DNA from 2 places in the Sinorhizobium sp. Y406 genome. Region 1 is predicted to be linked to the other one. Evidence: riboswitches for the same ligand, from Rfam matches in the RefSeq annotation. Region 1 holds a riboswitch; the other holds the start of a gene.

Evidence for each region. A riboswitch is a leader RNA that binds a small molecule or an ion and turns the genes downstream of it on or off. The one in region 1 is predicted to bind FMN.
Region 2: linked by a shared signal. The riboswitch ahead of ribB (3,4-dihydroxy-2-butanone-4-phosphate synthase) and the one ahead of AC4P1R_RS10385 (6,7-dimethyl-8-ribityllumazine synthase) in region 1 are both predicted to bind FMN.

The regions. Positions count from the first base shown of each region.
Region 1 covers NZ_CM178974.1:2,163,459-2,171,094, forward strand. Annotated here, with positions in the region: gene AC4P1R_RS10375 (ABC transporter permease) at 1-699, shown strand, start outside; gene AC4P1R_RS10380 (ABC transporter ATP-binding protein) at 711-1,772, shown strand; FMN riboswitch at 1,892-2,056, shown strand; gene AC4P1R_RS10385 (6,7-dimethyl-8-ribityllumazine synthase) at 2,186-2,659, shown strand; gene AC4P1R_RS10390 (helix-turn-helix transcriptional regulator) at 2,738-3,541, opposite strand; gene AC4P1R_RS10395 (ABC transporter ATP-binding protein) at 3,738-4,817, shown strand; gene AC4P1R_RS10400 (polyamine ABC transporter substrate-binding protein) at 4,868-6,028, shown strand; gene AC4P1R_RS10405 (ABC transporter permease) at 6,135-6,998, shown strand; gene AC4P1R_RS10410 (ABC transporter permease) at 6,998-7,636, shown strand, end outside.
Region 2 covers NZ_CM178975.1:1,118,344-1,125,979, forward strand. Annotated here, with positions in the region: gene AC4P1R_RS22105 (LysR substrate-binding domain-containing protein) at 1-20, shown strand, start outside; gene ribB (3,4-dihydroxy-2-butanone-4-phosphate synthase) at 1,004-1,639, opposite strand; FMN riboswitch at 1,753-1,899, opposite strand; gene AC4P1R_RS22115 (SDR family oxidoreductase) at 1,961-2,749, opposite strand; gene AC4P1R_RS22120 (sugar ABC transporter ATP-binding protein) at 2,766-4,253, opposite strand; gene AC4P1R_RS22125 (substrate-binding domain-containing protein) at 4,280-5,212, opposite strand; gene AC4P1R_RS22130 (ABC transporter permease) at 5,339-6,313, opposite strand; gene AC4P1R_RS22135 (transketolase) at 6,524-7,333, shown strand; gene AC4P1R_RS22140 (transketolase family protein) at 7,333-7,636, shown strand, end outside.

The DNA.
Region 1 (7,636 bases):
CTGAAGATGCGGCGCGGAGAATATTCCTTCGAGGCCTATGCGAGAGTGTTCGGCGATCCGCGCTTCCAGGAGACCTTCACCTACTCCGTGACGCAGGCGCTCTTCACCATCGTCTTCGGTGTGCTGCTCGTCGTGCCGACGGCCTACTGGATCCGCCTCAAGCTGCCGGGCCTGCGTCCCTATGTCGAATTCGTGACGTTGCTGCCATTGGTCATTCCGGCAATCGTCATCGTCTTCGGCTATATCCGGCTCTACAACACATCGAGCTGGCTGCCCCTGACAGGCTCCGCTTTCGGCACCAACATACTGCTAATGTTCGGCTATGCCACGCTGGCGCTGCCATACATGTACCGTGCGGTGGACACCGGCCTCAGGACAATCGACGTGGCCACGCTTACCGAAGCCGCCCAGAGTCTGGGCGCCGGTTGGACCACGATCCTGGCGCGGATCATACTGCCCAACGTGCTTGTCGCCGTGCTCTCCGGCGCCTTCCTCACCTTCGCCATCGTCATCGGCGAGTTCACCATGGCAGCGCTGCTGAACAGGCCGGCTTTCGGCCCCTATATGCAGCTTCTCGGCGCCAACCGCGCCTATGAACCGGCGGCGCTCGCCGTCATCGCATTCGGAATCACCTGGGGCTGCCTCGGCCTCATCCAGCTCGTCTCGCGCTTCCAGAAAAGCGCGCCTCCCAAGGCCTGAGGACCGTTCGCATGAGTTTCCTGTCACTGACCAACATCAAGAAATCCTTCGGCCCGGTCCAGGTCGTGCACGATTTCAACATGGGCATCGAGAAAGGCGAATTCGTTTCTTTTCTCGGGCCTTCCGGCTGCGGCAAGACGACCATCCTCCGGATGATCGCCGGCTTCGAGACGCCCTCCGACGGGACGATCACGATAGACGGCAAGGACCAGGGTTCGCTCAAGCCCAACCAGCGCAATATCGGCATGGTGTTCCAGGCCTATGCGCTGTTCCCCAACATGAACGTGCACGACAATGTCGCCTTCGGCCTCAAGGTGGCCGGCGCTTCCAGGTCGGAAATCGATACTCGGGTGAAGCAGATGCTCGGGCTCATCAAGCTCGACCACCTGGCGGACCGTTTCCCCTATCAGATGTCCGGCGGTCAGCAGCAGCGTGTGGCGCTGGCCCGCGCCCTTGCGGTGAAGCCGCAGGTGCTGCTGCTCGACGAACCTCTCTCGGCGCTCGATGCGAAGATCCGCGTCTCGCTACGCGAAGAAATCCGGCAGATCCAGCAGCAGCTCGGCATTACCACCGTGTTCGTCACGCATGACCAGGAGGAGGCGCTGTCGATCTCCGATCGCATCGTCGTCATGAATGCCGGGCGCGCCGACCAGATCGGCACGCCTTTCGAGATCTACAACACGCCGGCGACCCGATTCGTCGCCTCCTTCGTCGGCACGCTCAACATCATCGAGGCCAAGGTGGCCGACCCGGCCACCGGTGCCGTCATGGTGGGCGACCAACCGGTTACTCTGGCGGAGCCAATTGCCAACCTGAAGGGTGGCGACACGATCTCGCTGGCCTTGCGGCCGGAGGCAGGCTCCATAGCCGAGAGCGCCAGCGGCGATACATCGCTTGTCGGCGAGGTCGAAGCGACGAACTTCCTCGGCTCGGTCATCCGCACCAGGCTGCGCGTGGGCAATGACCTGATCTCTTTCGACATGTTTAACAATCCCGGCGTCGTGCCGCCGTCTTACGGCGAGAGCGTCAAACTGCGTTTCGCCGCCAAGGACCTGCTGGTGATCCGCGAATAGGCCCTGCCTCCCGGCCGCGACCTCTCCTGCGGCCGGGTGCCCCGAAAAAATCTGTCGTGATTTCTCGCTTTTTCGTCGTTCACCGCATTTGACCGGCGCCGAGCCGTCTCTATAGTCGCGAGCGTTCTCAGGGCGGGGCGAAATTCCCCACCGGCGGTAACGACCGGCGAGCCGAAGGCTCTTCGGTCGAAGCCCGCGAGCGCTTCGAGCAGCCTGCTTGAAGGTCAGCAGATCCGGTTGAACTCCGGAGCCGACGGTTATAGTCCGGATGGAAGAGAGCAAGCAGGGGTGACGTCCCTCCGACAGCGCCGCGCATCTTGTCAGATGCGCGAAACACGCAGAAGGGTCGTTGCGCATGCCTGTTCGCCCGACGGGATCATTGGAAATATGCCAACCCTGAAAGGCTTGAGATCATGACCGTTCTTTCCCACCCCTCGATCAGGATTGCCATCGTCCGTGCCCGCTGGCACGCCGATATCGTCGATCAGTGCGTCGATGGCTTCATCGCGCAGTGGACGTCGCTCGGCGGCAATGCGGCCGATGTCGAGATCTTCGACGTTCCCGGGGCGCTGGAAATCCCGCTGCACGCACAGATGCTCGCGAAGTCCGGACGCTACTCGGCGATCCTCGGCACCGCCTTCATCGTCGACGGCGGCATCTATCGCCACGACTTCGTCGCCGGCACGGTGCTCGACGGCATGATGCGCGTCCAACTCGACACGAACGTGCCGGTCCTCTCGGCCGTGCTTACGCCGCACAACTTTCAGGAATGCGAGTCGCTGATCGCCTTCTTCCGCGACCATTTCGTTATCAAGGGCGAGGAAGCGGCGAACGCCTGCGCGCAAATCCTCGACGCCCGTGCCAAGCTTGCGCTCATCAACGCCTGACGGTCTCGTTCAATTCGGAAGGAGGGCGCAGCAGGGGCGCGCCATCCTTCTTTCTGAACCCATGAGGAATCATTGCTCTCAATGTCCGAGACTATTGATGTAGAGCGACAGGAGTTGCGTCTGCGAGGAGATGCCGAGCTTGCGGTAGACGTTGCGACGATGGACTTTCACGGTCCCGGTCGAAATGCCGAGCTTCAATCCGATCGACTCCGATGAATGCCCCTGCAGCACGAGTTCGATGATCGAAGTCTCCCGCTCCGTGAGGTTGAGATGTCGCCAGACACCATCAGCGGGCGGATGCGTCGCCTTGCGGCGGTTCCGACCGGTTTTTGCGAGCGCCGCGTCGAAGCGGCGGTCGAGATCGGCCCAATGGTGCCGTACCAGCGCTGCGACGAGCGGTTCGACCTTCTTGAGCAGCGCGAATTCCGCCGCGCTGAAGCTGCCGGTCGCTTCCCGCCGCATCAGCGATAGGACGACGGTCACCTGCCCGCTCACTGGAACAAAGAAGCCTACCTCCTCCGCAAGACCGGTCTGCACATAGTAGGTGCGGTAATATTCGCTGGAGAAGAAGCGATCGGGGGCGAGTTCCCGCATCCGCCAGACCCCCGGCTTCGGCGCGCAGGCGGCATGATAGAAAGGATCGAGCAGATAGGGGCCGGCCTGGTACAGGCTCACGAAGAGCACATGCTCCTTCGCGTTGAACGTGCTGAAGAGATCGAGCGGCCGTTCTTTTCCCCGATATGCGAAGACGACGACATAGTCGAAACTCATCAGGCTCAGCATCAGCCGTCGGAACGTGTTTCCGAGAGCCTCGTCCTCCATCGAGGCGCCGTCCACCAAAGACGCTGTGACCCGAAAAAGTCCCTCGAAGTCGATGCCCAAATCGCCCTCCCGGCCCGTTCCCGCCCTGCAGCGCGTCCGCGGATATACTCCTGCCACAGGCCAATTAGCGCTTAAATACCTCTCTTGGGGTATATACCTGCACGCCCTCATCTGACTAGGCTGCTTATCAATGACGGGGGGACGAGGCGGCGCCAGAACCGTGAACGATCTCCGATAACAACCGCAGGGAACAGACGTGGGATCCGCTTCGACGAACGATATTGAATTCCGTTCGGTCGCCAAACGCTATGGCAGCGTGACGGCCGTGTCCGGCATCGACCTAGCGGTTCCCAAGGGCGCCTTCGTCGCCTTGCTCGGCCCGTCCGGCTGCGGCAAGACCACATGCCTGAGGATGATCGGCGGTTTCGAGCAGCCGAGCGAGGGGACCGTTCATATCGGTGGCGAAGCGGTGAACGGCGTGCCTGCCTATCGCCGGCCGGTCAACATGGTATTCCAGCACTATGCGCTGTTTCCCCATCTCGACGTCGCGCAGAACGTCGCCTACGGGCTGAAGCAGATGCGCCCGCGCATCGCCGCCGCCGAAATAAGCCGGCGGACACAGGAAGCGCTGGAAATGGTGCGCCTCGGCGGCTTTGCGAAGCGCCGCATCCACGAAATGTCGGGCGGACAGCAGCAGCGAGTCGCACTCGCGCGCGCCATTGTCAACAAGCCTAAGGTGCTGCTTCTCGACGAACCGCTCGCCGCCCTCGACAAGAAGCTGCGCACCGCCATGCAGATCGAGTTGCAGAGCCTGCAGCGCGAGCTCGGCATCACATTTGTGCTCGTGACGCACGACCAGGAGGAGGCGCTGTCGATGAGCGACCTCGTCTGCGTCATGAACGCCGGCCGGATCATTCAGGTCGGCACGCCCGAGGAGATCTATGACCGGCCGGCGACGCTCTTCGTCGCCGATTTTGTCGGCAAGACCAACCGCATCGCCGCCACGATCGAGCCCGGCGCGGGTCCGATCCGGCTCGCGAACGGCCTGGGATTGACAAAACCCGCGCGGGTGAACGGTACCGTCGGCGCCGCCATGGTGGCGCTGCGCCCGGAGGCGATCCGTCTCGTGCGCGACGGTGCCTCGACGCTCGAGGGCACCGTCACCCATCGCATCTTTCTCGGTTCTTCGGTGGAATATTCCGTCGAGGTCGACGGCCTCGGCGATTTTCTGGTGACCGCCGACCGCCGAGCCCTCGTCGAAAGCGAGCTCGCCGAACCGGGAGAAAGGATCGGTCTCAGCTTCGATGCGAACGCAATGCATATCTTCCCGGCCTGACCGGCCGGTCTGCTGCCATAAATGCCTGTCAAGAACAAGGGAACAGCGTCATGACCAAGTGGTACAGAGAAAATGCCCCAATCACTGCAGCGAAGCTCGCCGACGAACTGATGCGCCTGAAGCGCGGCTCGGTCTCACGGCGCCATTTCCTCGGCGTAACCGGCCTCGGCCTCGCCGCCGCTGTCCTGGCACGCCAGCCCGGCCTCTTCAATTCAACCGTTTTCGCCGGCGATCTCGGCAGCCAGATGTCGATCGCCACCTGGCCGAACTATCACGATCCCGCCACCTTCGAAGCCTTCACCGCTGCCACCGGCGTCGCCGTCGAGGTCAATGTCTTCGGTTCGAATGAAGAGATGCTCGCGAAGCTGCAGGCGGGCGGCACCGGCTGGGACCTGTTCGTTCCCACCAATTATACGATCTCGACCTATGTCAAGCTCGGCCTGATCGACGAACTGGACATGGGACAATTGCCGAACTTCGATGCGTCGACCGAGAATGCGCGCTTCACCCATGAGGGCATGGTCGACGGCAGGACCTATGCGGTTCCCAAGAACTGGGGAACGACCGGGATTGCGGTGAACACGAGCAAGATCAAAGCGCCGGTATCCAGCTGGAAGGACTTCTTCGAGGTGGCGATGTCGGAGGCCGACGGCCGCACAATGGTGCATGATTATCAGTTGACCACCATCGGCAATGCGCTCGTCTCGCTCGGCTACTCCTTCAACTCGATCAAGCCGGAGGAGTTGGCCAAGGCTGAGGAACTGTTGCTCCGCGTCAAGCCGCATCTCTACGCGATCAACAGCGACTACCAGCCGGCGATGCGCGCGACCGATGCCTGGATGACCATGTGCTGGACCAATGACGGCGCCCAGCTCAACCGCGACATGCCGGAGATCGAGTACGTGCTCGGCAAGGACGGCGGCGAGATCTGGACGGACTTCTATGCCATCCCGAAAAGCGCCGCCAACAAGCCGGCCGGCTATGCGCTGCTCAATTACCTGATGGCGCCGGAAAACGCAGTCAAGGAGCACATCGCCAACGGCGCGCCGACCACCGATAGCCGCGTGCTGAAGCTGCTGCCGGAGGAGGTCACCTCGAACAAGATCGTCTATCCGGACGAGGCGTCGCTGACGCCGCTCGAGTTCGGCGCCGCCGTGACCTTGACCGACCCTGGTCGCGCCGAGCTGATGGCCCGCTTCAAGTCCGCCTGACCCGTCACAGACAGCCTTTTCCCTCTCATCCGGCACGGCAATCCGAAATCTGGCCGAAGTCTGGATGGGGGGGGGGACAAGTTCAACAGCACCCGGCCGATCCCCCATGCGTGCAGCAAACAGGAAGAGGAATCTCGTAACGGCGGCGCTCATCGCGCCGGCAGCCGGCTGGCTCTCCGTCTTCCTCGTCCTCCCGTTCATCGCTATGCTCGTCTTCGCCTTTGGCGAACGGGCGCCCGAGGGCGGCTATCAGCCGGCCTTCACCTTCGCGCAGTTCGCCAATCTGCCGACGCGCGCCACCGCCTTCTGGAACACGCTGATGCTGGCGCCGGCCGGGGCCTTCCTCTGCCTGCTGGTTGCCTACCCAACCGCGTATTATCTCGCGGTGAAGGCAAATCCGCGCTACCGGCTCATCCTCGTCTCGCTCGTCGTGGTGCCGTTCTGGACGAGCCTTCTCGTGCGCACCTATGCGTGGATGTACATCCTTGGATCGCGCGGAATCCCCAATCTTCTGTCGATGATCGGCATTGAGGACGTGCGCCTGCTCAACACCCCGGGCGCCGTCCTGCTCGGCATCGTCTATGGCTACCTACCGCTGATGATCATGCCGATCTACGTGAGCCTCGAGAAGCTCGATCGCAGGCTCCTGGAGGCATCGGCCGATCTCGGGGCGAAACCCGTCTCGACCTTTTTCGGCGTCACGCTGCCACTCTCCCTACCCGGCGTCATGACAGGGGTCGCGCTTGTCACCATCCTGCTCCTCGGCGAGTATCTGATCCCGCAACTCCTCGGCGGCGGCAAGGTCTTCTTCATCGGCAACGCGCTCGTCGATCTCTTCCTGCAATCGCGCAACTGGCCCTTCGGCTCGGCGATCGCCGTTACGCTCGTCGCCGTGGTTGTCGTGGTGCTGATGGCGGCGATGCGGATCGCCTGGAAAATAGCCGGAACGCGGCAGGTGGATCTCGTCTGATGCGCGCCTTTCTCTCCGCCGTTTATCTGTTCCTCTACGCGCCGATCGCCCTCGTCGTGCTGTTCTCCTTCAACGCAGGTCGAAATGCGAGCGAGTTCACCGGCTTTTCCACCGCTTGGTACGGCAAGGCGCTCTCGAACACCTTTCTCGTCGCCGCGCTGCAGAACAGCCTGATCATCGCCTTCACCAGCGCCGTGCTCGCCGCGATCTTCGGCACGATGGCGGCGCTCGGGCTGGAACGGCTCAGGCCGCGGATGCGCGCGCTCTTCGATGCGCTGCTTGCCGCGGCGATCGTGGTGCCGGGCGTCGTCATCGGCATCGCTACGCTTGTCGCCCTCGTCGCGCTCTTTTCCATCGTCAATCCGGCACTCGCGAACCTTTGGCCGGGGGAGCGGCCGCCGCAACTCGGGCTCGGCTATGGCTCGATCATCGCCGCGCACGGGCTGTTCTCAATGGCGCTCGTCACCATGATCGTCAAGGCGCGCATCGCAAGCCTCGGCCGCGACATCGTCGAAGCGTCGAGCGACCTCTACGCGACGCCACTGACGACCTTCCGACTGATCGTGCTGCCGCAGATCCTGCCGTCGATCCTCGCCGGCTTCCTGCTCGCCTTCACCTTTTCCTTTGACGACTTCATC
Region 2 (7,636 bases), on a different replicon from region 1:
GAGAAGGCTATTCGTCGTAGCCGACCAGCATGGGCGGGCACGACGGCTGGGTGGTGAAAGCGCGCATCATTGTCTCGCGCCCCGGAGCCGATAGTTGCTGAAGGTGCGCCAGTGCCAGCTTTCGCGCAGGGCATTGAGTTACGTCATCGTGGCAACGCATAGGTCTGTGGCGACTTCCGATATGCCTCTTCGCAACCCGGCGAACAGAACCATGGCCCCCGCGGCGGCGCCCGTCGATAGGACGCATACGGTGCATGCATCTTACACACCGGATCGATCCAGGCCGGATCAACCGACGGGGCAAGCTCTATCTCATAAAGGGGGATTTCGCCGGCTACCGATCGAACCGCCACCGCCCCCAGATCTCGCACCAGAATGCCGCGGGCGGCGGCCGCCTCAGCAATGGGTCTAGTGGCAAGCAATTGACCGGGGGATGCGAGCGCCGCGACGCGCGCTGCGATGTTGACGGTCGATCCAAAGAGATCGTCTGCTCTTCGGAAACCGGGCCGTGATTCAGCCCCGCCCGAGTGAGCGGCAGACGCGGTTCTTTCCGGCATGCCTGTAACAGCCTTCCAAGTGTCTGGATCGCTGTTTCCGGATCACGAAACGAGAGCATTGCCTCATCACCAATCCATTTGATAGGAGGCTCATAGCCGCGAAGAGCCTCGCGGACCATGCTCTCGAAAATCTCCAGCACTGCGATCGCGGAAGCGTCTCCGTGGACGTCCGCAATAGCACTGAATCCGGCAAGATCTATGAATGCAACGGTAGCCGATGCGTCTGCGGAACTCTGCGTCTGATTCATTTCGTTGTTCATCGCCATGTATTGTAGCGCTATCGCAAAGTTTCGCGAATCTCAAACGTGGAACCGGCGTCGGAGGGATGGCATTGTTAAGAGGCTGTAGCGAATCCATCGCCTTGAGTAGGGTCGAACCGCGGCCCCCGTTGCTGCGGGGCGGCGGCGTGAGCGATCTTCGAGCAGACGCCGCCGATCCCACTTCGTCTACGCGGCTTCTGCGGCATCAGCCGACTTCCGTCCCTCGACATATGCAATCAGATCTTCAATGGTGACAAGCGGCAACCCGTGCAACTCAGCGAATGCCATCAGTTCGGGAAGCCGTGCCATCGTGCCGTCGTCGTTAGCGACCTCGCAGATTACGCCTGACGGAGCCTTGCCCGCAAGGCGCGCAAGATCGACAGCGGCCTCCGTATGGCCGGGACGGCCGCGCACGCCGCGAGGATGCGCCCGCAAGGGGAAAATGTGACCAGGACGGGCAAAATCTTCAGGCGCCGAAGCCGGATCCATGAGCGCTTTCACTGTCGCGGCCCGGTCGGCGGCGGAAATGCCGGTCGTCGTTGCCGGCAGATAATCGACCGAAACGGTGAAGGCTGTCTTGTGATATTCGGTGTTCTGCGGAACCATAAGAGGGATACCGAGCGCGTCGAGGCGCTCGCCCTCCATCGCCACGCAGATGAGGCCGCGGGCGTGTTTCATCATGAACGCGATCGCTTCGGGCGTCACCGCTTCCGAGGCGACGATGATGTCGCCCTCATTTTCGCGGCTTTCGTCGTCGACGACGACGATCATGTCACCGCGCCCCAGCGCCGCAATTGCGTCTTCAACTTTCGAGATTGCCATTTCATTGCCTTTCAAGGGTTGCCGGTATCGGCGTTAAACCGCGGCCTCTCGGCCGCTATTCATCCCTTGGGCGAACAGGCCCGTACCCGCTCCTTGAAAAAGCGGTTATGCAGGCATGTCCTCTTCCATCCGGACTTTAACCGTCGGCCCCGGCCTCTCACCGGGTCTGCTGACCTTCCACGTGCATGGAAGCGCTCGCGGGCTCCCGGATTGCTCCGGATACCGCCGGTGGGGAATTTCACCCCGCCCTGAGAACACGCGTAATTAAGAAATTTCCGCAGCAAATTGCAAGGGTCCGGATTTTTTTCGGCCCTGTAATATTTACCAGCAGCAAAAACCACCATCCACGAGGAGGTCGACGCCGGTCACGAAACTCGCCGCGTCCGACAGGAGGAAGACGGCCGGGCCGACCATCTCGTCAACGCTCGCCATGCGCTGCATCGGCGTCTGCTCCTCGAAGAGCTTGGTCTGCTGCACCATCTCCGGCCGGGTGTTCATGGGCGTTGCCGTATAGCCCGGGCTGATCGTGTTCACACGGATGCCGCGGCCGACCCATTCCATCGCCATGGACTTCGTCATGTGGATCACGCCCGCCTTGGAGGCGTTGTAATGGCATTGGTTGAGGCCGCGGTTTACGATGACACCGGACATGGAGGCGATGTTGACGATCGATCCGCGGCCGCTCTTCAGCATGGCGCGTGCTTCCGCCTGGCAGGAAAGAAAAACGCCTTTCAGATTGATGTCCATCATCGTCTGGAATTGACTTTCGTCCATTTCCTCGGCTGGATTGGCATTGGCGATGCCCGCAGCGTTGACCGCGAGGGTCAGCCGGCCCAGCTCCGCTTCTGTACGCGCCACCGCGCCGTTGAGCGCCGCGCCGCTGGTGACGTCTGCGGCGATCTGGATGCTGCGACTTCCGGTCTTTGCGATGAATTCGGCTGTCTTCGCAAGACCGTCATCGGTGCGACGGTCGAGCAACGCGACATCTGCGCCACACTGGGCGAGACCCATTGCGATGCGTTGGCCAATGCCGCTGCCCGCGCCCGTCACGAAAGCGACCTTTCCGGAAAGGTCGAACAGTTTCGGCGCGTCGAGGGTGATTTCAGACATATGGATTGTTCCTTGCTTAAATCGTTGCCAGTTCCATGACCGAGACGTCGTTGGCATCCTCGCGGTTCAGGATGCCGGCCTGCTTGCCCTGCGCCATGACCATGATACGGCTGGAGACGCCGAGCACCTCCTCGAGATCCGAGCTGACCACGATGACCGCGACGCCATCGCGCGCGAGATCGATGATGAGATCGTAAATCGACGAGCGTGCACCTACGTCGATGCCGCGCGTCGGCTCGTCCAGCACGACCACCTGCGGCTTGCGCGCCAGCCATTTGGCGAGCACTACTTTCTGCTGGTTGCCCCCGGAAAGCTCGCCCGCATTCTGCCCGCCGCGGCCCTTTACCCCGAACTTCTTGATGCAGTCGTCGGCGAACTGCTGGATGCGGCGCGACGAGATCCAGCCATTGCGGGAGATCTCGCCGAGATTGGCATAGCCGATGTTTTCTGCGATCGAATGATCGAGCACGACCCCCTGGAGCTTTCGATCTTCCGGCACGAGAACGATACCGTTGCGGATCGCATCGATCGGGGAGCGGGGCGTGACGGGCCTGCCGTGCAGCAGGACCTCGCCGCCGGAGATGGGATCGGCGCCGCTGATGGCGCGTACGAGTTCGGTTCGGCCCGCCCCCATGAGGCCGGCGATGCCGAAAACCTCGCCCTTGTGAACAGAGAAGTTGATGTCGCGGAATGCGTTGGACGGCGACGAAAGGTTACGCACCTCCAGCGTCACCTGGTCGGTCGCGGGAGGCAGGGTCGGGAACATGCGCTCCAGGGAGCGCCCGACCATGGCCTCGACGATGGTGCGTACCGGCACGTCGCCCCTCTCGAATTCCTGCACCTTCGCACCGTCGCGCATGACGACGATGCGGTCGGCGATCTGACGGATTTCCTCCAGTCGGTGCGAAATGTAGATGATGCCGACCCCTTCCGACTTAAGCCGTTCGATCTGCTGGAAGAGAAGCTGGGTCTCCTCGCCACCGAGCGCGGCGGTCGGTTCGTCGAGGATGAGGAGGCGTGCATTGAGCGTCAGAGCCTTGGCGATTTCGATGAGCTGCTGCTTGCCGGTCGAAAGTCCCTCGACGAGGCGATCGGGCGAGATGTCGAGACCCAGCCGGTGAAGGCCGCTGCGTGCCCGATCTTCCATCGCCTTACGGTCGATCCGACCCGCCTTCTTCGGGTAGCGACCGACGAACACATTCTCCGCGATGGAGAGCTTCGGAAGCAGTTTCAGCTCCTGATGGATCATGCCTACCCCCTCGTCCATCGCGGCACGGGGATCGGTGGGGACGTAGGCCCTGCCCAGCCAGGTCATTTCGCCCGCTGAGGGTTGCACGGTGCCGGAAATGATGTTCGACAGGGTCGATTTTCCGGCACCGTTCTCACCGAGCAGCGCCACGACTTCTCCCGGATAGATGTCGAGGTCGACACCGTGGAGAACCTTGATCGGACCGTAGACCTTCCGGATTCCACGGAGCGACAGGATGGGAGAGCGGGTCGTCATGGCGCTGCCTTTCGCATCAAGACCGATTACGGATGGCTCTTCACGAACTCCGGTGCGTTTTCGCAGGTCGTCAGAACAGCGTTCGGCGTCTGGCGCTCTTCGATCTTCTGGCCGGCGGCGACGGCAAGCGCGGATTCGACGGCGAGAACGCCCATCTTCTGAGTGCTCTGCGTTGCGGTCGCGATGAACGGCCCCTTGCATTTTGCGAGGTATTCGAGGGCCGAGACGTCACCGTCATAACCGCCGATAATCACCTTGTCGGAGAGATTGGCGACATCGACCGCCTTGGCCGCACCCATGGCGAGACCGTCGGCCTGACCGAAGATGATCGTGATGTCCGGATTTGCCTGCAGCATATTCTGCGCGATCGAGAAGCCCTCGTCGGCCGACCACATGTTGCTCCACTGCTGGTCGACCAGTTCGACACCCTTGTTCTCGTCGATGGCGCGCTTGCAGCCAGTGAAGCGATCGACTTCCGGCGTCGTGCCCTTCTGGCCGTGGATGATCGCCATCTTGCCCGAACCTCCGGCCTTCTCGATGATGTGCTTGCAGACGGCATAGGCGGATTCGACACTCTCGCCGGCGATGAAGGTGTCGCCCGGTGCGCCGTCCGGAACGCGGTCGACGTTGATCACCGGAATGCCGGCTTCGCGGGCAAGGCGGGTCGGCACGGCAGCGGCTGCGGCGCCAGCCGGGATATAGATGAAGGCGTCGATGTCCTGGGTCATCAGGTCCTGTACCTGGCTGACCTGCGTGTTGGTGTCGTTCTTCGCGTCGACGACGATCACATCGACGCCCTTTTCCTTGGCGTGCTTTTCGACGCCGAGTTTGATCTGGTTGAAGAAGTCGGCTTGAAGGTTCGGAACGGCAAGGCCGATCTTCTTGACCTCAGCGGCGGATGCAGGAAGCGCGAGGACCGAAGCGGCAGTTGCCGCCATCAGCAGCGTGGACAGTTTCATAGTTTCTCCTCCGAATTGGCCGGTGACGCCCTGACCTCGCAGGCGGTCACCTTCTCCTTTGCCGGCCCGCACCATTGCTGACCGTTTTCAGCACCCCGTCGCGTCTCGGAAACGGGGTGAAAGTCGTTATTTCCGCCTGCGGTAAGTTTCGGCGGTGACGGCGAGCACGATGACGGCGCCGATGATGACCTGCTGCATGAAGGGCGATACGCTGAGCAGGTTGAGACCGTTGCGTAGGACGCCGATGATCAGCACACCGATGACGGTGCCGCCAATGCCGCCGGTGCCGCCCGAAAGAGACGTGCCGCCGATAACGACCGCCGCGATGGCGTCCAGCTCATAGGAAACACCCGACGACGGCTGGACCGAGTCGAGACGAGCCGCGAGCACCATTCCGGCAAGGCCGGCAAGGAAGCTGCAGACGACATAAACGAGCACGGTCGCTCGCTGGACGTTGATGCCGGCGAGACGCGCCACTTCGGCGTTGCCGCCGATGGCATAGAGCACGCGCCCGCCGTGGCGGTAGCGCTGGTAGAGAAGGCCGACGATGAAGACCACGATCATCAAGGCAACAGTCGGCGTAAGGACGCCGCCAAAGCGCACGATGGCCATCATGTTGAACCAGGCCGGAAAACCGATGATCTGCTGGCCATCGGTGATCATGTTCGCAAGGCCGCGCGCGATCGACATCATGGCGAGCGTCGCGATGAAGGCCGGTACGTTGAAGCGCGTTATGAGAAGGCCCGCGATGAGGCCGTTGAGCGAGGCGGCAGCGAGCGCCAGGGGAATGGCGAGCCACATCGGCACGCCGGCCACGACGTTGAGGTAACCGAGCACCATCATCGCCAGCGCCATCACGGAGCCCACAGCAAGGTCGATACCGCCGATCAGGATGACGAGGGTCATGCCGACGGCCATGACGCCCAGCACCGTGATCTGGTCGAGCACGTTGAGGAAATTCCGCACCGATAAGAACTTGTCCGTCGCGAAGGTGAGGAAGAGGCACAGCACGATGAGTCCGATCAGCGGACCAGTCGCGCCCTTTAATGACGGAAGCTGCCTTACGGCAGTCCCTTGCTTCTCTTGCACTGCAGCCTGCATGCGCGTCCTCCCGCATCATCCGCCTCCTCATTCGGCGGACTTGGCATATTTATTCAATGGTGCGTGTTAATTCGTACAGGATAACTCAGGGGCCTGTCAATATCACCGACTCAGGGATATTCTGCGGGAGCGACGCGCATTTGCGCTTGACTTGCTGGACCGACGTGCAAGTATATGTGTAACTGTATATTTATTCATCACGAGGATTTCATGCAGCCGAACGATCTCGACCGTATCGCTCGACAGATCCGCCTCCGCGATCTGCAGGCGGTCTTCGAAGCCGGCGCCGGCCATATCGGCGGGGAAATGTCTGCCATCGACATTCTGACGGCGCTCTATTTCCGCGTGCTGCGCATCTGGCCCGATCAGCCGAAGCATCCGGATCGCGACCGTTTCGTGCTGTCTAAGGGCCATGTGGCGCTCGCGCTCTATGTGACGCTCGCCAAGCGCGGCTTCATTCCGGAGGAAGAGATCGGCACGTTCCTGAAGCCGCATTCGCGTCTCAACGGGCACCCGAACTGCACCAAGGTTCCGGGTGTCGAGACCAATACCGGGCCGCTCGGTCACGGCCTGCCGGTCGCGGTCGGCATGGCGAAGGCCGCGAAGCTGACTGGCGCGAAGTACCATACCTATGTGATGACCGGTGACGGCGAGATGCAGGAAGGATCGAACTGGGAGGCCATCGCGTCGGCCGCACAGTTCGGCCTCGACAACCTGACGCTGATCATCGACCACAACCGCTTCCAGCAGGGCGCGGCGCTGAAGGATACGAACAATCTCGCCCCCTTCCCCGCCAAGCTCGAAGCCTTCGGCTGGGATGCCACCGAGATCAACGGCAACGCCATGGACGAAATCGTTCCGGCGCTGGAAAAGCGCGGCAACCGCCCGCACTGCATCGTCGCCCATACGAATAAGGGCCACGGCATTTCCTTCATGCAGGACAAAGTCGAATGGCACCACAAGGTGCCGAATGCCGAACAATACAAGATTGCCGTGGCTCAGCTTTCGGAGGCCCTGTGATGAACGTCGTGACACCTTCTGCCAAGCTGCACGACTGCCGCGACGCCTTCGTTGCCGTACTGGAACGCCTCGGCGCAGACAATCCCAAGGTCGTGGCGGTGTGCAACGATTCCGTCGGCTCGTCCAAGCTGGGCGGCTTCAAGTCCAAATGGCCGGAGCGCCTCGTCAATGTCGGCATCGCCGAACAGAACATGGTCGGCGTCGGCGCCGGCCTTGCCAATGGCGGTCTCCTGCCCTTCATCTGCGGCGCCGCCTGCTTCCTGACCGGCCGGTCGCTGGAGCAGATCAAGGCCGACATCGCCT